One region of the Mesorhizobium sp. Pch-S genome, then DNA from elsewhere that is predicted to be linked to it. Evidence: riboswitches for the same ligand, from Rfam matches in the RefSeq annotation. Region 1 holds a riboswitch; the other holds the start of a gene.
The links. A riboswitch is a leader RNA that binds a small molecule or an ion and turns the genes downstream of it on or off. The one in region 1 is predicted to bind cobalamin.

Region 1 (14,390 bases):
CCTTCACCAACTATTTCAATGACATGCGAATGGTCGAGGGTAACGGCCAGGCAAAGTACCGCAACGTCATCACCAGCTACTTCAACAGCCACCGGTCGGAGTTTCCCGGCATCACCAGCATCTCGCAGATGACCTGGCGGCAGTGGGAAGAAATCGTCGCAAAGGACATGGCGTCGAAAGGGCTGAACTTCGCCGACGAAACCTATCCGGTTACCGCCAACCTGCCGGTGACGATGAATGTGCTGAAGAAACAATATCAGCTCTTCCAGCTGGAGCGGAACCGCGAGCTGTTCCAGCCGAGCCGGGTCGGAGACGAGCGCGCGACCTGGACAAGCGACGGCGAGGACAAGACCAACACCTGGGTGAGCTGGGATCGCGTCACCATCGACCACGTGATGATGTCGCGTCCCTTCGCCAAATGGACCGAGATCGCCGACACCGGCGCATATTCGGGCAATCTGGCCAAGAAAGCGCAACTGCCGAACGGCAATTCGTTTTCCGACCATGAGCCGGTCGCACAGGAACTGCGCTGGGTGGGGCCGCAACTGCAGAGCTACGACGATGGCGGCACAACCAGGACCCGGCTTGTCTGGGGCTCGGAGGCCTACAATTTCGAGGGCCGCAATAAGGAATTCTACCTGACGCGCAATAACAACCGCAACGACATCTATCTCGGCCAGATCGCCGATGCCGACGGCAATCCGATCCTTACCGGCCTGACGCTCGCCGAGAAGAAGACGCTGCTGGATTGCAGCAGCAAGGATGCCCGCTTCGGCCAGGCGATCAAGGAATACTGCATCGACGACCATTCCTTCATCGGCGAAACGCTGGTGACCGATGGCGGAACCGTCATTGTCGATGAGGATGCCGCCCTCGGCGGCCCGGCGGCCAGGCTTCGGCTGGCCAATGGCGGCCTGCGGATCGCCGGCCAGGCGATGAACGAGCTCAATCGTTCCCTCGTACTCGAACAGAATGGCTGGATCGATATTGCCGATGCCGGCAATGCCCTCACCATCGACCAGGCAATATCGGGGCAAGGCAGCCTGACCAAGCGAGGCGCCGGAACGCTCGTGCTCGCCAGCACCAACAGCTACACAGGCGGGACCGTTGTCGAAGGTGGCGTCCTCAAGGCGGGAACCGCCGGTGCCTTTGTCAGCGGCACCGTCTACGCAGTCAATGCGGGCAGGCTGGATCTCAACGACTTCGATCTGTCGATGTCTTCCCTGTCCGGCCGCGGCGGTATCCTGGACCTCGGCAAGGCCTCGCTCAGCGTCGATCAGGCCAACAACAGCTCTTTCGCCGGGGTCATCGAAGGTACCGGTGGCCTCGTCAAGACGGGTAAGGGCATCCTGGTCCTGAACGGCCAGAACACCTATGCCGGCCTGACGCAGGTCAATGGCGGCGGCATGGTCATCGGCGACGACGGCCACGCAGACGCGCGGCTGGCGGGAAGTGTTTCCGTCACCGCCGGCTCCACGCTCGCCGGCAGGGGCAGCATCGGTGGTCTCGTGGTGGCCAACGGGGCTTCGGTGGCACCGGGCAACTCGATCGGCACGCTTTCCGTGACCGGCAATCTCACCCTCGCCGCCGGCTCGGTCTACGAACTGGAGATCGATCCCTCTGGTGCCTCTGATCGGTTGGTCGCGAGCGGTACCGCCACCATCGCGGGCGCGGCGGTCAACCTGACCAAGGCGTCCGGCAACTATGAACCCGGCCGCCGCTACACCATCCTGACCGCGGATGGCGGTGTCACCGGTTCGTTCGCCGCGCTGACCCAGGACATGCCCTTCATCGACCTCGGTCTCGCCTATGATCCGAAGAATGTCTACCTGGACATTGCCCGCAATGCCGTGGCGTTTCCGACCGTCGGCACGACGGCCAACCAGCAGGCTGCGGCCGCCGCCACCCAGGCACTCGGAGGCGGTAACCCGGTCTATGATGCGGTCGTCTGGCAGACCAGCGCGCAGGAGGCACGTGCGGCCTTCGAGCAGCTGTCTGGCGAGGTGCATGCATCGGGTGCGACCGCGCTGATCAACTCCTCGCAATATGTGCGCAATGCAGCCAATGACCGCGTCCGTGCCGCCTTCGGCGATGTCGCCGCAGCCTCGCTGCCGGTCATGGCCTATGGTCCCGACGGCAAGGACATCGAAGCTGCGACCACCGCCAAGACCGCGGCCTGGGGCCAGGTCTTCGGTGCCTGGAGCAGCATCGACGGCGACGGCAATGCGTCCCGCATGAAGCAGTCGACCGGCGGCTTCATCACCGGCATCGACACCGAGCTTGCAGAAGCCTGGCGCGTCGGTGTGCTCGCCGGCTACAGCCGCACCTCCTTCGATGCCAAGGACCGCTCGTCGTCCGGCGACAGCGACAACTATCACCTTGGCCTCTATGGCGGCACGCGCTGGGGTGCGCTGGCCCTGCGCACCGGGCTGTCCTACACCTGGAGCAACATCGAGACCGGTCGCACCGTCTCCTTCCGCGGCTTCAACGACGGGCTGTCGGCCGACTATGATGCCGGTGCCTTCCAGGCCTTCGGTGAACTGGGCTATCGCCTCGATGCGGCCGGTGCTGCCTTCGAGCCGTTCGTCAACCTCGCCCATGTCAGCCTGCACACCGACGGCTTCACCGAAAAGGGTGGTGCGGCGGCCCTCAGCGCCGAGGCGCAGACCACCAACACCACCTTCTCCACGCTCGGCCTGCGTGCCTCGACCGACTTCATGCTCGGCTCGGTCGCGGCATCGGCTAACGGCACGGTCGGCTGGAAGCATGCCTTCGGTGATACCACGCCGTTCTCGAAGGTCGGCTTTGCCGGTTCCAGCCTGTTCACGGTGACCGGTGTGCCGATCGCCAGGAACACCTTCGTGCTGCAGACCGGCCTCGACATGAAGGTGACCGACAACGCCACCATCGGCATCTCCTACAATGGCGAGTTCGGCTCCGGGTCGTCGACCAATGGCGTCGACGCAAGGCTCAGCGTGAAGTTCTGAACCAGGAAGGCTCAGGGCCGGCCCATCCGGTTCTGAGCCAACCTGCCTGCGGCATTCAGGACGCCTGCTTTCAGGAGCCAACGATCGCTGCGACGAGCCTGTCGTCGTCAGCCTGCTCGATTTCGGTGACCCGCGGCGGATCGGCATGATCCATCGCCCCGAGCAGACAAACGGCGCGTTTGCCATCGCCGCGGGTCGACAATGTCTCCCAGCGGTTCATCAGCATCCCATAGGTGAGGACGCTGTGAAAACCGGCGCGGGCGCGACGGTCGAGTGCCGTGAAAGCTGACCGCATCGCGGCTTCGTCACCGGGGTTCTCCAGTACGAGGTAGCCGATATCATCGAGGATGCATGGACGGCCGACCGCCGCCGCAATGCCAAGGCAAGCCCAGGCCGTGTCCGTTGCCAGCATATGGCTTGCCAGCGAGACCGGATCGACGCGCAGATAGGTCAAGGCCGAGAGCAGGATTTCTGCTGTCCAGACATCGTGCAGCCGCGTGTTGTTCACGTCATCCGGCCACTGTCGTCCCAGCGGCGCCGGATCACCTGTCGCGAACCAGTTCAGCGCCGCCCGCGTGAAGACATCGCGCAGGGCGTCCTGTTCGGCCTGCGGCCAGGACAGCAGGCCGAGCCTGGCGATCTGGCCGGGCAGCATCGGGTCGGGTCGCGTGTCGAACGCCGCGCATTCGAGCGCCCGCGGCAGCCAGTGCCGGAACGTCGCAATGCCGCCCGAGCAGTTGGGATGCTCGAAATAGATCGGTGAAAAACGGGCATAGTCCGCGGTGCGCACGGCGCGCGAGCCGCAGATCTGTTCCTCCTGTTCAGGCGTGAAGCACTGCCGGCAGAAACCGCGTGGCGCCCGATAAGAGGCAAACGCCGCATAGACCTGATCAAGGCAGGCCCCGGCCTCCGGGACGGAGTCGTCGAATGGGAAGAACAGCTGCATGATTTCGATCTTCAGCGGCGTTTATCGACCGCTGAATATCAGGCGCGACCAGCGAGTGGCCAGTTTTATGCAGTGCGGTGCCGACAAAAAGGTGGCAATGCAATGTCCGGCTGTAGTTTGCGCCCGAAGCATTCGTGCAGCCGACCGGCGCACTCAATCGACTGCCGGTGGCAGACCGCCAGGCGGCTTGACCCTATCCTCGGGCAATCTGTGAGGCCTCCGCCCCGCGCTTCAGGACAGGCACGCAAACCTGCTGCTCGATCCCGGCAAGGCGCGCCACAGCGACATCCACCCCGTAGAGGCTGCTGAGCGCCATGGGCGTCAGAACCGCATCCGGCGTTCCGGAGGCGACAATCGTTCCGGCACTCATTAGGGCGACGGTGCCCGCACAGGCGAAGGCGTGGCCGGGCTCGTGCGTCGAGAGCACGACGGCGATGCCCTCGCCCGCAAGGGCCAGAATCTGGTTCAGGATGCGCGCCTGGTTGCCGAAATCGAGGCTGGCCGTCGGCTCGTCCATGACGATCATGGCGGGGCGCTGCGCCAGCGCCCGCGCGACCAGCGTCATCTGGCGCTCACCGCCACTGATCGCGGTATAGGGATGGTCGCTCAGATGCGCGATGCCGAGCTGGGAGAGCGTCTCGTGCACGATCGCCCTGTCGCCGGCCGACGGCCGGTCGAAAGTGCCGATCCTGCTGGCGCGCCCCATCAAGGCAACGTCGAAGACGGTGAAGGGGAAATGGGCAGCCGTGGCTTGTGGCACATAGGCGACACGCTGCGCGAAGTGGCCGCGCGACAAGCTGGAAACAGCGATGCCGTCCAGCTCCAGCCGTCCGCCGAGTGCCGGCAGCAGACCAAGCAAGGTCTTGAAGAGGGTTGTCTTGCCGCAGCCATTCGGCCCGAGCAGGCAGAACACTTCGCCGGCCGAAACCGAAAAGGTGGCGCCGTTGCCGACACGTTTTCCCGGATAGCCGAAGGCGAGATCGACGGCGCTCAGCATCAGGCCCAGCCCCTTGCCGACTTCACCAGCAGCCACAGGAAGAACGGTGCGCCGACGGCCGCGGTCAGGATACCAAGTGGGATTTCGATGCTGGCCGCATTGCGGGCCAGCGTGTCCATGAGCACCAGGTAACCTGCCCCCAGCAGCAGGCTGGCCGGCAGCAGCCGTGTGAAATCGGGACCGACAAGGGCACGTGCCAGATGCGGCACCAGCAATCCGATCCAGCCGACGATGCCGGAGACGGAGACGGCAGCCGACGTCATCAGCGTGGCGGCCACGATCAGGACCAGCCGGATCCTTCCCGTTTCGACGCCGAGCGCCCGCGCCTCTTCATCGTCGAGCGTCATCAGGTTCATGCGCCAGCGCAGCAGCACCATCGGGATGAGGCCGATCACCATCACCGGCAGGATCGAGATGAGGTCGCCGCGGGTGACGCTGGCGAGACTGCCGAGCAGCCAGAAGGTGATGGCGGGCAACTGGTTGTAAGGATCGGCCAGCACCTTGAGCAGCGAGATGCAGGCACCCATCAGGGCCCCGATCGCAATGCCGGCCAGCACCAGCATCAGCATCGGGTCGCGCCCGCGTGCCGCGCTGCCGATGCCATAGACAAGCCCTACCGCGGCCAGCCCGCCGGCGAACGACAGGCCCTGCACGGCAAGCACCGGCAGCGAAAAGAAGATGCCGCAGATGGCGCCGAGGCTGGAGCCAGCAGAGACGCCCAGAATGTCGGGGGAGACCAGCGGATTGCGGAACAGCCCCTGATACACCGCCCCGCTGACGGCGAGCGCGGCCCCGACCAGAAGTCCGCACAGGACACGCGGCAGACGCACGTTCCACACCACCGTATCGACGATCGTCGGCAGGCCGCTTTCTGTACCTGCCAGCCTTGCCGCGACGACCCGGAAAGCCTCAGGCAGGCTGACGCCGTATTGGCCGAAGGAAAGCGCTGCCACCACCACCAGGAACAGCGCCAGACATGCGGCGATCCAGCCGGCCGTACCCTTGCCGGCCGCCCTGACGGCGGCTGCTGGAGACTGCGTCATCTTATGGTTTTGGTCGGGCATCCGCGAGCAAGGCATCCAGCTGCTGGTCGGTCAGCTCGACATGGTAGAACGATTTGTAGAAGGAACGCACGGTTGCCGCCATATCGCCCGACGATTTGCCGGGATAAAGAACCGAGACCAGCCACGGCACGCCGACAAGCCGGTTGATGCCGGGCGGTGAATCGAACCAGCCGAACGGAACCGTCGGCGTGTGGTAGACACGCCCCTTCTGGACCGCTCCTATGCCTGCCCAGGACGGATCCTTCACAACGGCCGCCCGGGCGTTCGCGTCGAGTGTCAGGATCACATCGGGGTTCCAGGCAAGGACCTGTTCCAGGGATACATTGGCCAGGCTGCCCTTGCCGGCCGCGTCGGCGACATTCCGGGCGCCGACCGCGCCGAGGATCTCGGTGGTGATCGACCCGGCCAGTCCGGTCTCCAGGCCTTTCGGGCCGCGCCCGTAATAGACTTTCGGACGCTCGTTCGCCGGGATGGTCGCCAGCAGCGCATCGAGGTCCTTCAGCGTGGTTTCGGCGTAGGCAGCGAGTTCCTCACCGCGCTGCGATACGCCCAGCAGCTCGGCTGTCTTGCGCAGCGTTTCCGGCGACTTGGCGAACGAGCCGTCGATCAGGACGTAGGGAATCCCGGTCTGCTCCTGCACCCGGTCAGCCAGCGACGCGTATGTCGCGTCGACCGTGCCCACATCGATGATGATGTCCGGTTTCAGCGACAGCACAAGTTCCAGATTGGCCGTATTGCCCTTGCCGGTCAGCCGGCCATGGGCGGGCAGATCCCTGTAGGGCGACGCCAGGAATTCCTTTTCCACCGCGCTCGGCTCGCGCACCCAGCCGACCATCTTGTCGGGAGCCAGCACATACAACAACACGGAGGCCGGCGGGCCTGCCGCCAGCACGCGCTCGACATGGTCAGGCAATGTGACGGAACGCCCCGCGGAATCGACGATCGTGCGGCCCGCGGCCTGGGCGGAAGCGGCCATGCCGAAGCATAGCAGCAGTAGCACCTGCGAGAGCCGCGCCAGAAATCCCCGTCGATCCATTCGTGTTCCCTCGCACGCTTCGAAATCAGCACGATAGTTATTTCTGTTCTGACATATCGGTCAAGGAAGAGGATTGCTGGCCTATCGCAATAAACTCTTTAACGCAGAGCGTTGCCTTGACGGGATGCGCGTTCTTTGTATTTGTCCGTATATTACGCCTACAAATTGAGAGGACGACCTGTCGTCACGTTGGCGGCAGGCCCGTCCGGTCGGGGCCTTGAGGGGGATTTTCATGAAGCGACTTTCGTCGACGACTTTGCTCGTCCTTTTGACAACCACTGCCGCACTGCCTGTTGCCTATGCGCAGCAACAAGGCGGAGCCGTCGAACAGAAAAAAGACGATGCACCGGCTCCCCCTGCCCGCATGGCAACATCGCCGGTCTTCGAGCTGGGCGAGATCGTCGTCTATGGCGCCGCCGCCGGCGCCTCCTCCGACATCGGCGGCCAGTCGGTGTCGCGCAGCGTCGTGACGGCAACGGACATCCACAAGAGCAACCGCAACACGCTGGACGATGCGCTGGCAGCCACACCAGGTGTCGAGGTCTCCAACACGGGCGGCAGCCGCAATGAAAGGCTGATCTACGTCCGGGGCTTCGACCGTTTCCAGGTACCGCTTTATATCGACGGCATCCGTGTCTACCTGCCGGCCGACAACCGTCTCGACTACGGACGCTTCTTGACGCCGGACCTGTCCGAGATCCAGGTGCAGAAGGGCTATGTCTCGGTGCTGAGCGGGCCCGGCGGCATGGGCGGCGCCATCAACCTCGTCACCAGGAAGCCGACCAAGGAATTCGAAGGCGAACTGCGCACCGGCATCGACATCAGCAACATCGGCGACCTTGCCGCGTTCACGACGTCCGGCTGGGTCGGAACCAAGCAGGAGAAATTCTACCTGCAGGCCAGCGGTTCATTCCGCAACAGCGACGGCTGGTTCCTGCCGCAGGGCTTCAATCCGGTTCCGGTCGGCATTGGTGGGCCGGTCGAGGATGGCGGTCGCCGGAACTTCTCCAAAGTTCGTGACTGGCGCGCCAACTTCAAGCTCGGCTACACGCCGAACGAGACCGACGAATACGTCATCAGCTACACCAAGCAGCAGGGTGAGAAGGCAGCCCCCTACAGCATCTACGAACCGGTGCGTGGCATCACGCGCACGCCACTGCCGGCGGGCGCCGCCTACCAGCGCGACTGGGAATGGCCGCGCTGGGACATCGACTCGCTGGCCTTCTATTCGCACACGCAACTCGGTGATGAGTCCTATGTGAAGACCAAGGCCTACTACAACACCTTCTACAACCTGCTTTCGGCCTATGACGACTCGACCTTCACCAGCCAGAAGCAGGCGCGCGCCTTCAACAGCTACTATGACGACAGCGCCTATGGCGTCAGCGTCGAGGCCGGAACCGAACTCATCCCGATGAACACGCTGAAAGGCGCAGTTCACTACCGCCGAGACGACCATACCAACTGGGATCACAACCAACCGGGCGCTTCCGCTTTCGTCGACCCGAAGCAGACGAAGCTGGAGGACACCTGGTCGGTGGCGGTCGAAGATACCTTCCACGCAACCGAGAGCTTGGATTTCGTCGGCGGCATCAGCTACGACAGGAACAAGCTGGTCAAGGCCCAGAAATACGACTCGGCCAGCAAGAAGATGTCCGAATACCCGCATGGCGGCAGCTCGGCGTTCAACTGGCAGGGAGCGGCGATCTATCGCTACAGCGACGCGTCGGAATTCCACGCCAGCATTTCCTCGCGCACACGTTTCCCGACGCTGTTCGACCGGTTCAGCACCCGCTTCGGCGACGCGCTGCCGAACCCGGATCTCAGCCCCGAGCGCGCCGTGAACTACGAGCTCGGCTGGGCCGGCAAACCGACCGAAATGCTGAAGATCGGTGGCTCGGTGTTCTACAGCGACGTCTCCGACGTGATCCAGTCGGTGAGCGTTGGTGGCGGAAAGGTCCAGAGCCAGAACATCGGCGACGGCCGTTACTACGGCGCCGAAGTCTACGGCGAATGGGATGTGCTTTCCAACCTGACCGTGGGCGCGAGCTACACCTACCTCAAGCGCAACATCTCCGACCCGATCAGGCCGGGCCTAAAGCCCATCGGCACGCCGGAGCACAGCGCCTATCTCTATGCCGACTGGGTACCGTACGAGAATTTCACCGTCTCGCCCAACGTCGCCATCTACAGCGCGCGCTGGTCGACGGACCGGCTGGAGACCACGTTCTTTGAAACCAAGGGCTTTGCGCTGGTCAATCTCAACATGAACTACAAGTTGAACGACAATTTCGAGTTCGACTTCGGCGTCAGGAACATCTTCGACAAGAACTACCAGCTCGCCTACGGCTTCCCGGAACAGGGTCGCACCTTCTACCTGAACTCGGCCATGCGGTTCTAGGCATGGCCAGGCCGGCGAGATCGCGCGCGCGGAAGTCCGCGCGCAGCGCCGGCCCTGCTTCGCCCGTCCCTGCGACCGACGACAGGACGGTGCCGGAAATTCCGGCGCCGCGGCCCGATGCCGACGACGCCCTCCCGACCACTGCAGCGCCGAAACCAGAGCCTGGCGAGGACCCGGCAAGCAACCGCAGCGCTGCGCAACGCTGGCTGCTGGGTGGCGTGGTCTCCATCGTGGCTCATATCGGCGCCGGGCTCTATCTCGCCGCGATAACCCTGCCTCCCGCCGCTGATCCAGGTATCGTCGACGCCATCTCCGTGGAATGGGTGCCTCCGGATGTATCCGAGGCTGCTCCCAAGACCGAGCAGCCCGCGGATGCGGCCGGCGAACCGGCAGGCTCCCTTCGTCAGCCCGATATCGAAAAAGCGCCTGAAATACCTTCGCAAGACGAACCGGCACAGGCCGATCCACTCCCCGAACAGGACGAGCCTCGGACGACCGAACCCGCGCCGCAGCCGCAACAGGAAACAGCGGAAACCAGGACCGAAGCAACTGAACCGAAGCAGGAAGTCACTCCGGGCCTGGAAGTTCTCCGCTCCGCGCAGGAAAACGCGCCAGCGGTGCCGGCCATCAAGAAGGCACCGGAAAGCAAACTCGCCCGCCCGGTCGAGAAGCCCGACGCCGCACGACAGCAAACTCGAAAGGCCGAGAATAAAAGCCGCGCTCACAAACCCGCACCAGCCGCGCCCGCCAGGCCGGTTCGCCAGCAACGCCAAAGCGCGCCGAAGAAGGCCGTGGCAACCGAGACATCCGGCCCATCTGAAAAGGCCGACCGACCGGCGGCGGCTTCGTCGCAGCAGACGGCGTTAATGGGATCCGCGAAGCCAGCCGGACGCAGCGCGGTATCACCGGCGCAATGGCAGGCCGAGGTCATCGCCCATATTCGCCGATTCAGGCAATATCCTCCAGGCGCCAGCGGCTCTGCATCGGTTCGCGTGCAGTTGCGCGTCAATGCCCAGGGCGTCGTCAGATCGGCTTCGGTCGCAGGCTCCTCCGGTAGCGCGGCCCTCGATCGCGCAGCGATCGAGACCGTAAAGCGGGCCTCTCCGGTGCCTGCTCCACCGACTGAAATAGCCCGCCCCTCGATGACGCTGGCGATCATGATCAGTTTCAAGCGGTGAGCCGCTGAAAATGCGTTGTCGGCAAATTCGCCATCACCCACACCAGTCGTTGACATCGAGTCGGCGTTCTATACTAGATATCGAAGTCGAGGTTCTCCCGAGTCGTCTGACTTGGGAGCTAAGAGGGAAGCCGGTGCAAAGCCGGTGCTGCCCCCGCAACTGTAAGCAGTGAGCCCGCGTCGAAGAATGCCACTGGTGCCGTAACGCACCGGGAAGGCCGACAAGGGCGACGACCTGCAAGCCAGGAGACCTGCCGCGACGAACGAGAACGAACCTCGGGCGGGGTGTCCCGGCGGTGCGCGTGGCCGGGCGTCGCTGCGTCCCGAATGGCCAATGCGTTCCCCCAGAATCCCCGCCCTCAACGCCACGGGGATGATATGGCAACGACTGCAGCACTCACCACGAACGGGGCTCCCAAAGCTCCCTTTATCGCCGAAAGCCACACCTCACCTCAGGCCGAGCCAAGCTATAAGGTGATACGCCGCAACGGCTCGGTGACACCGTTCGACGCAACGAAGATCGTGGTGGCGCTGACCAAGGCGTTCCTCGCCGTCGAAGGCTCGACTGCGGCAGGCTCGCGGCGTGTGCATGACGTTGTCGAGGATCTGGCCGGACAGGTGGTTACGGCGCTGACGCGCCGCTTCGAGGCCGGGCGCACCTTCCACATCGAAGAGATCCAGGATCAGGTCGAACTGGCGCTGATGCGCGGCGAACACCACAAGGTGGCGCGCGCCTATGTGCTCTACCGCGCGGAGCGGGCGCGCGAGCGCCTGGCCGACAAGGCAGATGCGGTCGTGCCGGGCGGTTCGCTCAATGTGAGGGGCGAAGACGGCACGCTCGCACCGCTTGACGAGGCCCGCTTCGCGCGCGTGGTCGAGGAGGCCTGTGCCGGGCTCGACGCGGTTTCGCCGGAAGCCATCCTCACCGAGGCACGCCGCAATCTTTATGACGGCATCACCCTGGATGAACTGTCGCTAGCGCCAATCCTGGCCGCGCGCACCCTTGTCGAGACCGAACCGAACTATGCCTTCGTTTCGGCCCGCCTGCTGCTCGACCGCCTGCGCCGCGAAGCGCTCAGCTTTGTCACCGGCCGCCCCGAACAGGCAACGCAGGCCGAGATGACGGGCCGCTATGCTTCCTATTTCCCCGAATTCATAACAACCGGCATCGAGGCCGAGCTGATCGATCCGGAACTCGGCCGCTTCGACCTCGCCCAGCTTGGCGCCGCACTGAAGCCGGAGCGCGACCTGCAGTTCCAGTATCTCGGCCTGCAGACCCTTTACGATCGCTATTTCCTGCACACCAGGGGCAAGCGTTTCGAGTTGCCACAGTCCTTCTTCATGCGTGTCGCCATGGGACTGGCGGTGCGCGAGATCGACCGCGAGGCACGGGCCGTCGAGTTCTACGACCTCCTGTCCTCCTTCGATTTCATGGCCTCGACGCCGACGCTGTTCAATTCCGGCACGCTGCGGCCGCAGCTGTCATCGTGCTTCCTGACCACCGTCGCCGACGATCTCGACGGCATCTTCAAGGCGGTCAAGGACAATGCGCTGCTCGCCAAATATTCCGGCGGCCTCGGCAATGACTGGACGCCGGTTCGCGGCCTCGGTGCTCATATCAAGGGTACCAATGGCGAGAGCCAGGGTGTGGTGCCGTTCCTGAAGGTGGCGAACGACACCGCGATCGCCGTCAATCAGGGCGGCAAGCGCAAGGGCGCCGTGTGCGCCTATCTGGAAACCTGGCATGTCGACATCGAGGAATTCCTCGACCTGCGCAAGAACACCGGCGACGACCGCCGCCGAACGCATGACATGAACACCGCCAACTGGGTGCCGGACCTGTTCATGGAACGGGTCGAGGGCAACGGTGAATGGACGCTGTTCTCTCCCGACGAGACGACGGACCTGCATGACCTTTACGGCTCCGCCTTCCGGCAAGCCTACGAGGCCTATGAAGCGAAGGCCGCCGCCGGCGGGCTCAAGGTGTTCCGCAAGGTCCGCGCCGTCGACCTCTGGCGCAAGATGCTGACCATGCTGTTTGAGACGGGACATCCCTGGATCACCTTCAAGGACCCCTGCAACATCCGCTCACCGCAAGGGCATGTCGGCGTCGTGCATTCGTCCAACCTGTGCACCGAAATCACGCTGAACACGTCGAAGGACGAGGTCGCCGTCTGCAATCTCGGCTCCATCAACCTGGTCAACCACGTTGCGGAAAAGGGGCTGGACCTCGATCACCTCGCAAGGACCGTCAGCGTCGCCATGCGCATGCTCGACAACGTCGTCGACATCAATTTCTACACCATCCCCGAGGCGCGCCGTTCCAACCTGCGCCACCGGCCGGTGGGGCTGGGGCTGATGGGTTTCCAGGATGCGCTGCAGCTTCTGCACATCCCCTATGCTTCGGATGAGGCGGTCGCTTTCGCCGACGCCAGCATGGAGGCGATTAGCTACCATGCCATCTCCGCCTCGGTCGATCTTGCCGCCGAACGCGGCCGTTATCCGAGCTACGATGGATCGCTGTGGTCGAAGGGCATCCTGCCGATCGATTCCATTGCCCTTTTGGAAAAGGCACGGCCCGGCGTTGAGATGGATGCGTCTTCGACGCTCGACTGGGACGCGCTGCGCAAGCGGGTCAGGAAATCCGGCATGCGCAACTCGAACTGCATGGCGATCGCGCCGACCGCCACCATCTCCAACATCTGCGGCGTGTCGCAGTCGATCGAACCGGGCTACCAGAACCTCTTCGTCAAATCGAACATGTCCGGCGACTTCACCGTGGTGAACCGCAGCTCGTGCATGATCTCAAGGCGCGCGGCCTGTGGGACGAAGTGATGATTTCCGACCTCAAATATTTCGACGGCTCGCTTGGCCAGATCGACCGGGTCCCGGACGACATCAAGGCGCTCTATGCGACCGCTTTCGAGATCGATTCTTCTTGGCTGATCGACGCCGCCTCCCGCCGCCAGAAATGGATCGATCAGGCGCAGTCGCTCAACCTCTACATCGCCAATCCATCGGGCAAGAAGCTCGACGAACTCTATCGCCTAGCCTGGCGCAAGGGTCTGAAGACGACCTACTACCTGCGCTCGCGCTCGGCGACGCATGTCGAGAAGTCGACGCTGAAGGGCACCGACGGCAAGCTCAATGCCGTCTCCGCGGTGGTGGCCGCGGCACCGGCCGCGCAAGCCATCGTCATCCATGCCGATGCGGCGTGGGGCAAGGCCTGTGCCATCGATGATCCCGAATGCGAAGCCTGCCAGTAAGCAGCAGAGAAAAAGAAGGAGACAACAAGATGCTCGACTGGTCAGAACCGAAAGCCCAGCCCAAAGCCATCATAGATCTCGCGGCGGATATGCCACCCGTTGCCGCCGCCACCGGCCTCGGCGAGATCGATCGCAGCGGTGCCCGAGTTTCCGTCGACGAAAAACGCATGATCAATGCGCGTGCTGACGTGAACCAGCTGCTGCCGCTGAAATACCGCTGGGCGTGGGAGAAATATCTCTCCGGCTGCAACAACCACTGGATGCCGACCGAAGTGTCGATGCAGGCCGACATCGCGCTGTGGAAGTCGAAAGACGGCCTCACCGACGATGAAAGGCGCATGATCAAGCGCAATCTCGGCTTCTTCGCCGCATCGGAATCGCTTGTCGCCAACAACATCGTGCTTGCCATCTACCGGCATCTCACCAATCCGGAATGCCGGCAGTATCTGCTGCGCCAGGCCTTCGAGGAGGCTATCCACACCCATACCTTCCAGTACATCGTCGAAAGCCTGTCGC
Region 2 (14,390 bases), 110 kb from region 1:
CGCATCGGTGCCGCCGCCACCGATGAAGATGACATCGGGTGCCGTGAGGCCGGACAGTGCTTTCGGAGCCTCGCCTTCGATCACCGTCAATTCCGGCACGCCGAAAGCAACCGCGTTGTGCCGGATGCGCTCGGCGCGTTCGGCATTGGCCTCGATGGCGAGGGCGCGCAGCGAAGCATGCGACAGCATCCATTCGATGGCGATGGAGCCGGAGCCTGCGCCGATGTCCCACAACACCTCACCCCGGCGTGGCGCCAGCGCGGACAACGTTATGGCGCGCACTTCACGCTTGGTGATCTGACCGTCGGTCTCGAACAGTTCATCCGGGAGACCGGACGCCAAGGGAAGGATGCGCGCCTGAGTTTCCGATTCAATTTCAAGCGCCAATATGTTGAGCGGATTTATGTTTTTGAGATTGAAGGCATCGGCGCGGGAGCCGCGGACGAGTTCGTCCGGACCTCCCAGTGCTTCCAGTGCAGTCAGCCGGGACGGACCGAATCCCAGTTCGGAGAGTAGCGCTGCCAGCCTGGATGGTGCCGCCCCGTCAGAGGTCAGAGCCAGGATCCGCGCGCCGGGTTGCAGCAAAGGCCTGATGAGATCGAGCGGGCGACCATGCAGGGAAATCGTCTCGATGTCCTGCAGTGCCCAGCCAAGTCGTGACGCTGCGAGCGAGAAGGATGAGGGGGCAGGCACCACCACCATGTCGGCGGCGGCCACTTTACGCGCAAGCGTCACCCCAACGCCGTAGAAGAACGGATCCCCGGAAGCCAGCACGCAGACGCGGCGGCCGGCGCGGTCGAGAACCGCGTCCATCTCCGGATCGAAAGGTGTCGGCCACGGGTGCATCTCGCCGGTGGCCAGGGAACCCGCGAGTTCGAAATGACGCTTGCCGCCGAAGACGAACTCGGCCTCGGCGATCAGCCGCTTGGCCTCGTCGCCCAGACCCGCTACACCGTCCTCGCCGATGCCGACGATGGCGAGCCAGGCTGGCAAGGCACGCGTTTCTTTCTCAGCAGGCATGATGTCCCACCGTATTCTCATCCTGGGCGGCACGACCGAGGCGAGGCAACTGGCCAGCCATCTGGCAGCGAGGCCCGATGTCGAATTGACCCTTTCGCTGGCGGGCCGCACGGAGAATCCGCTGGCCCAGCAGGTGCCGACGCGCGTCGGCGGTTTCGGCGGCGCCGAAGGCCTGGCTGGCTATCTGCGGGACACCGGGACAGATCTGCTGATCGACGCGACGCATCCATACGCGGCGCGTATTTCGGCCAACGCCGCCGAAGCCGCGCAACTTGCCGGCGTGCCGATCCTGGCGCTGCGGCGCTCCGGCTGGGAGCGAAGAGAAGGCGACCGCTGGACTGAAGTGGACGATGCTGCCGCTGCCGCCGTCGCGTTGGGCCTGCCCGCCCGGCGTGTCTTTCTGGCGCTCGGGCGCCAGGACGTCGGCGCCTTCGAGAGCGCAGCCCAGCACCATTATCTGCTGCGCAGCGTCGACCCGGTCGAGCCGCCGCTCGGCGTTCCGCATGTCGACTATCTTCTGGCGCGTGGACCGTTTCGCGAGGCGGACGAGCATCGATTGCTGCTCGAACACGGCATCGACGTCGTCGTTTGCAAGAACAGCGGTGGTGAAGCGACCTACGGCAAGATCGCCGCGGCGCGGGCACTCGGCATCGAGGTGGTGATGATCCGCAGGCCCATCCTGCCGACGGTAGCTTCGGCGCCAGGCGTCCCGGAGCTGCTGGTCATGGTCGATCATTCTCTGCGTCCCGTCGCCGAACGCGGCGTGTAGACCAGCGCCGGCTTGCCGTTGCGCTTGATGATACGGGTTTCAGGCGATCCGATAATCACACAGGTTGCCATGTCCGCCATGTCGGCGCGGGCGAAAGCCAGCGAGGCGACTTCGATGCGCTCGTCGGGACGGCCTGCGGCGCGACCGAAGATCACCGGCGTGGTGCCTGGCAAAACAGCGGCGAGCGCCTCGAAGGCGCGCCCGAGCTGCCAGGGACGGGCCTTGCTGATCGGATTGTAGAGCGCGATCACGAAACCCGCGCCGGCCGCGGCGAGCAGCCTGAGTTCGATCAAATCCCATGGCTTCAGATTGTCGGACAGCGAGATGGCGCAGAAATCGTGGCCGAGCGGAGCGCCGGCGCGCGCAGCTACGGCGAGCATCGCGGTAACACCCGGCACGATCTGCAGGTCGATGTCACGCCATTCGGCAGGACCTTCCTCGATCGCCTCGCACACCGCCGCGGCCATAGCGAAGACGCCAGGGTCACCACCGGAGACGACGGCTACAGCATGACCTTCAGCGGCCTTGACGATCGCTTCCTTGGCGCGCGCCAGTTCCTCACGGTTGTCGGAGGCGACCGGGGTCTGATGCGGCTTCAGCTCAAGCCGGTCGACATAGGGCTTGTAGCCATAGAAGAACGTAGCCTCCGCGACCGCGTGGCTGGCTTGCGGCGTGACCTGGTCGGCGTTGCCGGGGCCGAGGCCGATGACATAGAGACGGCCGCTCACAGGCTAACCTCCGGGCGGCCAGACCAACCTGCGACCAGCACCACTGCGAAATAAGGCGCCTTGTCGTCCAGCTTGTCCTGCAATCGCATGGAGACCGAACCGGGCATGGTGCCGCGTTCGACATAAATGGCACGTGCAAGCTTGCCGGTGGTTTCCAGCGCGCGACGGATTTTCGGCAGGTTGCGGCCAACCTTCATGATGACGGCGGCATCGGTGTCGGCCAGCCGCCGGGTCAGTTCGAACTCATTCATCGTGCCGGGCAGCACGGTCAGCACATCGTCGCCCTGCACGATCGGCAGCCCATTGGCCGACCAGCAGCCCGACATCGCCGTCACGCCCGGAATGACTTCGGTCGGGTAGCGATGTGCAAGGCGCACATGCAGGTGCATATAGGAGCCATAGAACAGCGGGTCGCCCTCGGAGAGGATGGCGACGGTGCGGCCCTGGTCGAGATGTTCGGCGACCCGCGTCGCCGACTCTTCGTAAAAGCCGGTGATCGCCGCCTTGTAGTCGTCGCTGTCCTTGTCGATCTCGGTGGTGACCGGGTAGACCAGCGGCAGCTCGATCCAGTCTGGCCGACGATGTGCACCGACAATGGTACGGGCATTGCCGTTGGCGCCGCGCTTGGAAAAATGCGCCACCACATCGGCCGCGGCCAGCGCACGCACGGCCTTGAGCGTCATCAGTTCGGGATCACCGGGGCCGGTGCCGACGCCGATCAGGCGGCCTTTTGCCGACGCGCTCACAGGCCGGGCCTCGCCAGTGAATTCAGCGCGGCAGCGGTCATGGCACTGCCGCCCAGCCGGCCGCGAACGATCGCGAACGGCACGCCGTAGGAATTCTCGGCCAGCGCATCCTTGGATTCGGCCGCGCCGACAAATCCTACCGGCATGCCGATGATCGCGGCCGGCTTCGGCGCGCCGTCGCGTAGTTTCTCAAGGAGGTAGAACAGTGCGGTCGGCGCATTGCCGATCGCCACCACAGCCCCTGCTAGCCGGTCGGTCCACAGATCTATGGCCGCGGCCGAACGCGTGTTGCCGATCGCCTTGGCGATGTCGGCGGTACGGGGATCACGCAGGGTGCAGATCACGTCGTTGCCCGCCGGCAGGCGGGCGCGGGTAACGCCATGCGACACCATTTCGGCGTCGCACAGGATCGGTGCACCTGCCTTGAGCGCGTCACGCGCGGCACTGGCGAAATCGGGCGAGAAGACGAAATGATGTGCCGCCTCGACCTGGCCGCAGGCATGGATCATGCGAATGGCGATATCGGCCTCGGCCTCCGAGAAGCGCGACAGGTCGGCCTCTGCGCGGATGATGGCGAAGGAACGCTCGTAGATGGCGTTGCCGTCATGGATGTAGTCATAGGCGGCCATACTCAATCCGTACCCAATCTCGCGAAGGCGTCGGTGATCGCTGCTTCACCCAGCCGGGCGAGGCAGACGGCCACGGTTTCGTTGCCGTGCCTGGCGCTGCCGGCCAGCGCGGCGACGCGGCCAAGGCCGCGCGCGGCTTCATATCGCGGGCTGTATCGGCGCGGAAGAGCCTTTGCCGTCCCGTCCACGACAAGTCCGGCTCCGTTTTCGCCGCCGACCAGCGTAAGGGCCGCCGTCGCGGGGTGGGCGCAGCCCTTGGCGCAACCGGAAACATGCAAGGTGAAGGAGCCGTCGAGCAGAGCGGCGTGGTTTGATGCCACCGTTTCGGCGATTTCGCGCGTCGCGATCCGGCCGGAGGCGCAGGCAGGCTCGCCCGGGCAAGCCGCGATGTGCAGGCGCGGATCGCCGGCTTCGGTCACGAAGCCGAGCCCACGGGCGGCCTGCTGCAGACCGACACGGTCTTCTTCGTCCAGCCCGAGGAACAGCAGGGTGCGTCGCGGCGCAGGCCGGATTTCGACGGCGCTGCGTGCACGTGCTTCCAGGCAAAGTTTTGCGATCGTTTCGGCGGGCATCGAACCGAAGGGCAGGGCGATGCCGACGGCGTGGGCATCGTTGGTCAAGGCAAGGATTCCAGTGGGAGCAGAATCGCTTCGACGGCTTTGCCGATCTGCTAGTACAGCGCCGTCTGCGGGCAGGACTGTGGCGCTCAACTCGCGTGCGCGGCCTTCCCGCCCGATGGCGGCAATGGCTTGAAGGATCGTCAAAGTCCTATCGCACGCGTCTGTCTCATCCAGCAAAGCCAGCGGCCGTGCGGTGGCCGCAGTGCCGCCAATGGCAAGATGCCATCTTACTTGGCTGCCGTCCCTTGTCGCGACGAGCCGGATGTCGGCCAGGATCGCGTCCAGGCCGATGGCGCCGCCACCGTCGACGACAATGGAGACTTTCGGCCCGAGCCTGCCTGCCAGATCGGTTTTTTCAATCGCCCTGCGCAGGGCTTCCGCGAGTGGGCGCGGATCGGCAATCTCGTGCATGTCCAGCCCGGCCAGCGGGCCGGTTTCGACCGGAACGCCGGTTCGCACGGCGATGCCCAACGCGTTCACCTCCGCGGCCAGCTGGCCGGCCCCTGCAGTGGTCAGGCCGCGGATCTGGATCGAGCCGCGGGCGGTGACTTCCATGATGCCGTTGCCATGCCGCGTGGCGGATTCCGAGAGTCCGATCAGAGCCTTGGGAGAAAGTCCTCCAGCAACCGGATTGAGACGCACCAGAAGCCCGTCGCCGGTCTGCATCGGCGTCGACAAGGCGGGGCAGGCGCCGCGGCGCTGGAGGGCGTTCATTCGGCCGCCTCCGCTCCCTTTGGCACACGACCTTGAGCTTCTGCGATCAGGGCGGCCAGATCGTCGTCGACCGAGTTGCGCAGCGGGTGCCACAGGCCACGCTGCCTGGCCGATCGAAAACGCTCGGCAATCAATTTGGCGGCCTGAGGGTTCTCGGCAAGCAGAAACGCGCGCACCGCCTCGTCGCCGAGATAGGCATCGTGCACGGCGCCGATCAGATCGCCGGCAATGGCCTGGGTGGTCTCTGCGAAGCCGATCAAGCGATCAACCGTCTCGGCGAATTCCGAGGCACCACGCGGTCCGTGCCGCATCTGTCCCTCGATGAAACGGCGGTTGACGGCGCGGGCCCGCACCACGCGCGTGACGGCTTCCGATACCGAGCGTGGTTTCGGCCTTGCAGGATCCGTCGTGTCAAGCACGATGACGTCGGCGCTTGTGCCAAGCGCAGCGACCGCCGCGGAGAAGCCGCCGATGAAAGCGACATCGGCCGAACCTTCGAGGATGTCTCGCCCCGGATCGTCGCCGGTGTGGACAAGCAGATCGGCTTCGGCGATGCGTCCGGCAAAGGCGCCGGGCACTGCCGAGCCTTCGCCGTCGGCTCCGCCATAAGCGTGCGAGGCGGCTTCAAGATAGGCTCGGCCAAGCTCCTCGCGGCGACGCCATTCGCCGCTGGCAAGCATCGCCTCCAGGCCGGCGCCATAGGTGCCTGGCGAGGAGCCGAAGATGCGCGGTTCGACCCGGCCTGCTGCACGCGTTGCCGCCGCGAGCGGGTTCTCGCTGTCGTCCTCGTCTCGCTGGGCGACAGCGCGTGCTGCCGCATCGATCAGGGCAATCTGGGTTGGGAACATGTCGCGAAACAGGCCGGAGATGCGCCAAGTGACGTCGACACGTGGCCGTCCGAGCGTGGCCGGCGGCAACACTTCGATCCCGGTGACGCGACCGGTGGCGGCATCCCATTGCGGCCGGCATCCCATCAACGCCAGGCCCTGCGCGATCTCCTCGCCACCCGTGCGCAGGGACGCGGATCCCCACAGGTCTATGACCAGAGCACGCGGCCAGTCGCCATGGCCCTGCATGTAGCTAACCACGATCTCGTCGGCAGCTGCCTTGCCGAGATCGAAAGCGGTCGGCGTCGGCATGGTGCGCGGGTCGGCAGTGAACAGGTTCCTGCCGGTGGGCAGGACGTCGGTGCGGCCGCGGGCAGGTGCGCCCGCCGGGCCTGCGGCGACATGGCGGCCATCGAGGGCCGCGAGCAGTGCCGCCTTTTCGTTGGTCGCGCTTTGCAGGCGCAAAGGGTCGGCTTCGCCGTCCACGGAGCGGCCATAGACGTGCAGCCCGTCCTTGACCGCAAAATCCTTGAGATCGCAGAGCCAGGCGTCGATGCGGCGCAGCGCTTCATCGGGGGCGTCGGTTTTGGCCACACCGGCCTCCGATGCTAGGCCGGTTTTCGCGGCAGTTTCGACGATCAGCCTGGCCAACCGGTCGCGCCGGCGGCGGTCGAGCCCATCCGCCTGGGCGTATTCATCGACCAGTCGTTCCAGCTCCTGCTGGTGATCATCCAGGCCGGCGTCGGTCAGAGGCGGTGGCAGATGACCGAGTGTAACCGCGGCGATGCGGCGCTTGGCTTGCGCGGCTTCGCCGGGATTGGAGACAATGAACGGATAGATCACCGGCAGCGCGCCGGTGACGATTTCCGGGAAGCAGTTCGGACCGAGGGCAACGGTCTTGCCGGGCAGCCACTCCAGCGTGCCGTGCGCGCCGACATGGATGATCGCATGGACCCCAAGTGATTTCTGAAGCCAGAGTCCAAAGGCGACCAACTCGTGGCGCGGCGGCAGCGTTGGATCGTGATAGTCGGCGCGGCGGTCGGCGGAACGGCCGCGATCCGGTGCCAGAGCCACGGTGACATTGCCGAACGTCGCGGCGCGAAACGGGAAATGGGATCCGCCGGCTTCGCCCCAGGCGTCGGATACGGTCTGGCGCGCATCTGCCGGCAGGTCACTGGAAAGCGCGGCGTAGTCGTTGGCCGCCAGGCGCTGGCCGGCCTCTTCCAGAAGGTCGAGCAGCCGGCGTGGGGATTCAGGAATCTTCTCAACGAAATAGCCGGCATCGTTAAGGTCATGCAGCATGGCGAGCACGGAGGAGGGCACGTCAAGCCCGACGGCATAGCCGGTACGACCCGGAGCGCTCGGATAGTCGGGAACAAGGATGGCAAGACGCCGTTCGGCCGGGGCCGCTCGCTGAAGCCGGATATGCGCGGCGATGCGATCGGCGACACGCTCGACGCGGTCGGGCTCCGGCCTGTTGGCGAAAGCACGGAAGGCGAGCTCGGTATCTGCTCCCAGTTCGGCCTTGAAGGAGATCGCGCCGGCCAGGATGCGGCCATCCAGTTCCGGCAGTACGACATGCATGGCAAGATCGGCCGGTGCCAGGCCGCGCTGGTTGGTCTCCCAGGCGTCGCGGCGCGTCGTGGCGACAATGACCTGGAACACCGGCACGCCGGCACGGTCGAACAGGGTTTCGGCCCCAGGTTCAGCACCGGAAGCAAAGGCGGTGGCGGTGACGATGGCGGCAGGGTTCAGAGTGCTGAACGCCTTTTCGACGAACCCCAGAGCCGCCTGGTCTTTCAGACTGGGCACGAAGATGGGCACGGCCATGACGTCGCGCACTTCAAGCGCTGCGGCCAAGGCATCGATGGGGGCAGCATCGGCCGCGAGCAGCATTGAACGATAAAAGAGGACGGGGACGGCGGGTTTGCTGGTGAACGTCGGAGGAGGCGCGTCGACGACACCGACGCCCGGCTGATAAAACCCCGCCTTGGGCAGTTCGACCGGTTGGGCGACAACCCGGTCGTGGCCGCAAAGCCGAGCCAGCTGATTGACCAGCGCAGACATGTTGGCCGGTCCACCCTGGCGAAAATAGGCAAGCAAGGCGCCAAGCTCTTCGGCAGGCAGAGTGGAGGCTTCCGTGAGGCGCGGATCTTCGTCATGGGATTCGCCGGGCAGCAGCGCCAGCTTGATGCCCCTGGCGCGGGCTGTCGCGGCAAGCTGGTCGCAGCCGTAGCGCCACCAGTCGTAGCCGCCCAGGATTCGTACCAGGATCACCTTGGCGTGCCGTGCGACGCTGTCGATCCACAGATCGACGGACATCGGGTGGCGAAGGTCGCGCAGCGCCGCCAGCCGCATCGAGGGCAGGGTTTCGGCATCCGCCTGCCAGGCGGACGCCAATCCGGCCAGATCGCTGTCGGTGAAAGACAGCGCCACCATCTCCGCCGGCTGCTGGCGCAGATCGACCGGCTCGGCGATATCGTCGAGCGAGGCGGAGGTGGTGGTCAGGATGTGCAAGGTTTATCCTACCAGGATCTTCTCGATGGCCGGGCGGTCGAGACCCTTCAGCCCGATCACGACCAGCCGCGAGCGGCGGTCGTCCTCAGCCGTCCAGGCGCGATCGTAATAGTGGTTCACGCGTGGCCCCACAGCCTGCAGCAGCAGACGCATCGGCTTGGCGTCGACCTCGACGAAACCCTTTACGCGCAGCACGTTTTCCCTGTCCGCGGCCTCCGCGACACGGCGAGCGAGATCCTCCGGATTGGCAACAGCGGGGATTTCGACCACGAAGGTGTCGAAATCGTCATGCTCGTGGTCACCCATGCCATCATGATGGCTCTTGCGGTTTTCAATGTCATCCTCGACGGCGAGGCCGAGGCCGAGCAGTACTGACGGATCGACCTTGCCCTGTGCGGTCGGCACCACCTTGACCGCGCGTGCGATATGTTCGTTCAGCACGGCATTGGCCCGAGCCGCACCGGCCTCGTCCAGCAGATCGTTCTTGGAGAGAATGATCAGGTCGGCGCAGGCGACCTGATCCTCGAACACTTCCTCGACCGGATCGTCGTGGTCGAGTGAGTCGTCTGCGGCACGCTGGGCGGCGAGCGCGTCCATGTCCGAGGCTACGCGTCCTTCGGCAAGTGCCGGGCCGTCGACCACGGCGACGACACCATCCACGGTGACGCGGTTCTTGACCGTCGGCCACTGGAAGGCCTGCACCAGTGGCTTCGGCAGTGCGAGGCCGGAGGTCTCGATCAGGATGTGGTCAACCTTCGGCGTGCGTGCCAGGATCTGGTCGAGCGCCGGTACGAAGTCGTCGGCGACCGTGCAGCAGATGCAGCCATTGGCGAGTTCGACGATGTTTTCCTCAGGGCAGGTGTCGACACCGCAGCCCTTGAGGATCTCGCCGTCGACGCCGACGTCACCGAATTCGTTGACGATGAGGGCCAGCCGCTTGCCTTTGGCGTTTTCGAGGATGTTGCGGATCAGCGTTGTCTTGCCGGCGCCGAGGAAGCCGGTGACGACGGTGCAGGGGACGCGGGAAACGGAAGCGGTCATATCTGGTCCTTCAAAACAGCGAGGGGAGGGATGCGCGCGACGAGGCCGCGCTTCAGGGAGTCAGGGCGGCCTCGCCATGGAATGAGGCCGTCCTGCGATGTCGCGAAAAGTTCTGCTCCGGCGACGAGGTCGGAACCCGATCCGACTGTCAGGTCACCAAAGACATAGCTCCAGCAGTCGTTGCGCAGCAGTGCCGCCGAAAGCCGGCGCTTGCAGTTCCCGAGGCACTCGACTGTTCGCACTTCAATGGAGTGGCGGTCACGAGCTGCGGCGCGGGTGGCTTCGGCCAGCAGAGCGCCGGCACGGGGATGGGCATCAGAGCCGTTCTCATCCCGACAGGACGAGCAGACGATGACGGTAACGGGCGCGGTTTCCACATCCGCTGTCGTCGTCCCGGCCGAGAAATTATCGTCGTGATCCAAATCAGGCTCCTTGCCCGGGACACCCGCCAGGCGTTGGGATTCTGGTCAGACGGCAGGTCTCCTGGCTCGCGGGTCGGTGCCTCGGTGCCGCCTTCCCGGGAAAACCCCAGTGGCTCTCGGCCTTGGCTCGCCGCTCACAGTTGCGGGGACAGCCGCGGACTTGAGGCTTTTGCCCCGCACCGCATTCCCTCTTCGCTCCTCCCCGTGAAGGGAGGAGACCGTCTTTGCCGGATTTAGGCTTGGGCGGGTGGCGCTGTCAACGCGCCGCAACGGCGGATCGCGTCGCAAGCGTGATGGTGGCTTGGGCCACCGAGCCGACGTCAAGCCACTATACAATCCCGTTCTCGCCTTTGAATGTGCAGATTGGCTGCCAGGAAGTCGATGAAAAGACGCGTCTTGGCAAGCGGCAGGCGGGCGGCCGGCCAGACGATGTGGACCGGAACCGCCGGCTGTTCGAACTCCTCCAGAATCACCTCGACTGTGCCGCTGTCGACAAGATCCTGGATCTGCCAGAGCGGCACGCGGCCTATGCCGAGGCCAATGGCGATTGCTGCGTGGCTCGCAGCCGCGTTGTCGAGATGCAGCCGCCCACCGACCTTCACGGTCAATGGCCTGCCGCCTTCCTGGAATTGCCAGGCACCGGCATCGCGATCCGTGTTGCGGAAAACACAGTGATGTTCGGCCAGGTCTCGCGGATGGGAGGGGCGCCCGCGTTTTTCGAAATAGGACGGCGCGCCGAAAACGACCCGGCGCATGATGCCGAGCCGGCGCGCCTTCAAGTCCGAATCCGGCAGTTCGCCGATACGGATGGCGAGGTCCAGCCCTTCCTCGGCAAGGTCGACGAAGCGGTTCGAAAGATTGAGTTCGATCTCCAGCCTGGGGTGCATTTCCATGAAACGCGCGAGGATCGGGACAAGATAGCGATGTCCGAACAGTTCCGGTGCTCCGACCTTGAGCAACCCGGAAGGTTCGGCGCTGCGGTTCCCGGCTTCGATCCTGGCTTCGACAATTTCCAGAAACGCCGGTTTCACCCGGCGGTAGAAGTCATGCCCGGCTTCCGTGGGCTGCGCCTTGTGCGTGGTGCGGCGAACTAGCTCCACGCCGACACTCCTTTCAAGAGTGGCCAGCGAACGACTGACCGCCTGCAGCGAACGGCCGAGATGGCGGGCGGCGGCTGACAGGTTGCCCCGTTCGACGATCGCGAGGAACGCTTCGACGTCATCAAACCGATCCATGCTGGCTCTCCGATTTTCGGGAGACCGTATCACAGATGACCGGCCTACCAACCGGCAAACGAGAGACCGATCTTCACAGGCATATGGTTCCAAAACCTGAGGTAAACCGATGTCTGATCTGAACGGGAAAACCGTGCTCGTGGTGGGCGCTTCCGGCCGTAGCGGTGGCTATGTCGCCGCCGAGCTTGCCCGGCGTGGTTTCATTGTGCGGGCGCTGGTGCGCAACGCAGCGGCTGCACGAGCGGCACGGGGCAACGGCGCATCGGAAATCGTGCATGGCGACCTGCGCGATGCCGGAAGCCTCGACGGCGCGCTCAAGGGAATAGACGGGGTCTACCATGTCGGCCCGCCCTTCGTGGCGGACGAACCAGCACTTGGTATTGCCATGGTTGATGCGGCGAAGCGCGCGGGAGTTGGCAAGTTCGTGTTTTCGTCCGTCATCCACCCAGCCAACGGGCTGGCCAATCATGCCAGCAAACTGCCGGTGGAGGAGGCGTTGCTGCGCTCCAGGTTGGACTACACCATCCTCTACCCGGCAACGTTGTTCCAGAACATCGCCCCGGCCTGGCAGGCCGTGGTCCGCAACGGTGTCTTCGCGGAACCTTTTTCGAACACCGCGCGGCTGGCGCGCGTCGATTACCGCGACGTCGCCGAAGTTGCGGCCAAGGCATTGACTGAGGATCAGCTTGCCTATGGCTCTTTCGAGCTTGCCGCCGATGGGATGCACAATCGCATCGAGATTGCCGCCTTGATGAGTGCCTTGCTTGGGCGGGTGATCGAGCCGGTGGAACTCAGCTTCGAGGCGTGGGCGGCCGTCGCCAAACCGCCTTTCGAAGGCGATGCGCTGGCGCAACTCGCACGCGTATTTGAGTCCTACACGGAATTCGGCTCTGCCGGAAACAGCCTGACCCTGCGTGCCATTCTTGGACGCGAACCCAGTACGCTGCGGCGATATTTCGAAGAGCTCGCGGTCGTCGATCCGCAAGATTTATCGCTGTCGTGATCCGGATCGAGCCGGTGACCAATTCCACGGAAAGGAGCGGGTGGTGCTAGGCCAGCTCCAGGATACGGTCGGCGGTGCTTTCGACCGGTCCTCTGGAATCGATTTCGTGGTCGGAAGACTCCCGAAGCAGCGGCTCGACCGTGGCGATCAGTTCGGCAATCTTGCGCTGTTCCTCTTCGATGTGACCATAACCGTCAGGGGTTCGTGCCGACACCCTTTGCATGGCTGTCTCGACCGGCACGGAGAGCAGGATGACGGTATCGATCAGCGGGAAAAGCTCGTCCATATTCTCGGCACAACCGCTGATGAAGAGGGTCTCTTCGCGCGGTTGGCAAAGCAGTGTGCGAACCTTGTCCAGCTGCCACACCCAATCCTTGCCGTCTCCAGGCGTCAGCGTGTCACCAGGGACGGCATCGATCCAGTGTGACCACTCCGGCGTATCGAGGTCGTAGGCCGCATGGCCACGTCTCGCCAGCTCCAGGATGGTGGCTGACTTGCCGGTCCCGGACATGCCGGTGATCAGGACGCGTTTCATGGAGAGCTCGGATGGCGAACAGATTCACAGGTGAAGTGCGAGATGCTTGCGCATGTAGACCGTGGTGCCTTCCATGTACGGCTCGCGTTCGGTGATGACATAGCCCAGGCGCTCATAGAGCGCGATGTTGGCTTCGAACGCGGCGTTGGTCAGCAGGCGGGTTTCGTTGTGACCCGCCTGGCGAGCCAGCTGTTCTGCATGATCGAGCAGTTTTTTGCCAAGCCCCTTTCCCTGCTGAGCCGGCAACACACAGACGTTCTCGATCCAGAGATGATCGTTTTCCTGGATGGTCTCGATCAGACCAGCGATCTCGGTATCCAGATAGAGCAGGGTGAACTGGTGCTTTTGCAGCGCCTCGTCGTAGTCGGCCTTCATCGGGCTCGGTTCGCGTCCGATGACCGTGATCCACTTCGAGTAGGCCGCGCGCACGACGTCGCGGACCAAGGCCACATCTGTCGCAGTAGCAGTTCGAAATTGCGCGGCGACTTCAAGCGGCATGGGCGGTCTTTCGGTTGGCGTCATGGCAAGCCAAGGATTCGGAGAGATGACGAGAGTGCCATCGCGTGGCCGTTGGTCGCCAGCCGCCAGAAGAAAATTTTGTCTGGCCATGTCGGAATGTGAAACGCTGCTTCGTCTTACAGGCAGCGTTATCGAAAACGCATGAGACAACAAACGGAGAGCCTCATGTTCCGCGCATTGTTAGCAGCCGCAGCTTTTCTTCTCGGCACTCCGGCGTTTGCCGGGTCCGTACCCGTCGGCGATCGTGTCGAGGTCAACGGCATGAAGATGTATTACGAGGTGTCGGGCGAGGGCGAGCCGCTGGTCGTCCTGCATGGCGCCTACATGAACATTCCGTCGATGGGGGAGATCATTCCGACACTGGCCAAGACCCACAAGGTCTATGCACTGGAATTCCAGGGACACGGCCGCACTACAGACGTCGACCGGCCGATCACCTATCCCAATCTCGCCGACGATGTTGCCGGCTTCATGGACAAGGTGGGTCTGAAGAAAGCCGATGTGTTCGGCTATTCGATGGGCGCAGCAGCCGGCCTGCAGCTCGCCATCCGTCATCCTGACAAGGTCAACAAGCTGGTTGCGGCATCGGTCGCCTACGATGCCAAGGGCTGGCAACCCGAATTCACGGCCTTTATTCCTCAGATGAACGTCGAGATGTTCGTCAACATGCCTTTCGCGGCTGAGTACAAGAAGCTCGCCGCCAATCCGGATGGCTTTCCTGCGCTGGTCGGCAAGCTGATCCCGCTGGAGAAGGAGCCGATGGCCTGGGAAGCCGAGGTCAAGGCACTCAAGACCCCGGTGCTGATCATCAGCGGCGATGCCGACGTGGCCACGCTCGAGCATTCGGTTGCGCTGTTCCGGTTGCTTGGTGGCGGCGCCATGGGCGACATGGGCAAGCCGCTTGCCGCCTCGCGCCTCGCAGTCATGCCTGCGACCTCGCACACCGCCGTCATCACCCAGCCCGCACTGCTCTTCGCCTTCACCGAGCCCTTCCTGAAGGGCGAAACACCCAAGGGCATGTTCCAGTAAACGGGACAGAGCCTGACGGAGAAGGAGGCGCTAGCA

Region 2: another riboswitch for cobalamin. It lies ahead of C1M53_RS23790 (DUF1636 family protein); the one in region 1 lies ahead of C1M53_RS23305 (ribonucleoside-diphosphate reductase subunit alpha).

What each region holds. Positions count from the first base shown of each region.
Region 1 is NZ_CP029562.1:4,978,374-4,992,763, reverse strand. It holds gene C1M53_RS23340 (autotransporter domain-containing protein) at 1-2,987, shown strand, start outside; gene C1M53_RS23335 (hypothetical protein) at 3,058-3,933, opposite strand; gene C1M53_RS23330 (ABC transporter ATP-binding protein) at 4,127-4,933, opposite strand; gene C1M53_RS23325 (iron ABC transporter permease) at 4,930-5,973, opposite strand; gene C1M53_RS23320 (iron ABC transporter substrate-binding protein) at 5,975-7,030, opposite strand; gene C1M53_RS23315 (TonB-dependent receptor) at 7,263-9,431, shown strand; gene C1M53_RS23310 (TonB family protein) at 9,521-10,609, shown strand; cobalamin riboswitch at 10,682-10,882, shown strand; partial or broken gene C1M53_RS23305 (ribonucleoside-diphosphate reductase subunit alpha) at 10,987-13,874, shown strand; gene C1M53_RS23300 (ribonucleotide-diphosphate reductase subunit beta) at 13,964-14,390, shown strand, end outside.
Region 2 is NZ_CP029562.1:5,086,580-5,100,969, forward strand. It holds gene cbiE (precorrin-6y C5,15-methyltransferase (decarboxylating) subunit CbiE) at 1-1,020, opposite strand, end outside; gene C1M53_RS23755 (cobalt-precorrin-6A reductase) at 1,022-1,789, shown strand; gene C1M53_RS23760 (precorrin-3B C(17)-methyltransferase) at 1,753-2,517, opposite strand; gene C1M53_RS23765 (precorrin-2 C(20)-methyltransferase) at 2,514-3,263, opposite strand; gene C1M53_RS23770 (precorrin-8X methylmutase) at 3,260-3,892, opposite strand; gene cobG (precorrin-3B synthase) at 3,895-5,226, opposite strand; gene cobN (cobaltochelatase subunit CobN) at 5,223-8,570, opposite strand; gene cobW (cobalamin biosynthesis protein CobW) at 8,574-9,611, opposite strand; gene C1M53_RS23790 (DUF1636 family protein) at 9,608-10,033, opposite strand; cobalamin riboswitch at 10,067-10,271, opposite strand; gene C1M53_RS23795 (LysR family transcriptional regulator) at 10,354-11,268, opposite strand; gene C1M53_RS23800 (NmrA family NAD(P)-binding protein) at 11,378-12,271, shown strand; gene C1M53_RS23805 (shikimate kinase) at 12,318-12,806, opposite strand; gene C1M53_RS23810 (GNAT family N-acetyltransferase) at 12,831-13,304, opposite strand; gene C1M53_RS23815 (alpha/beta hydrolase) at 13,491-14,354, shown strand.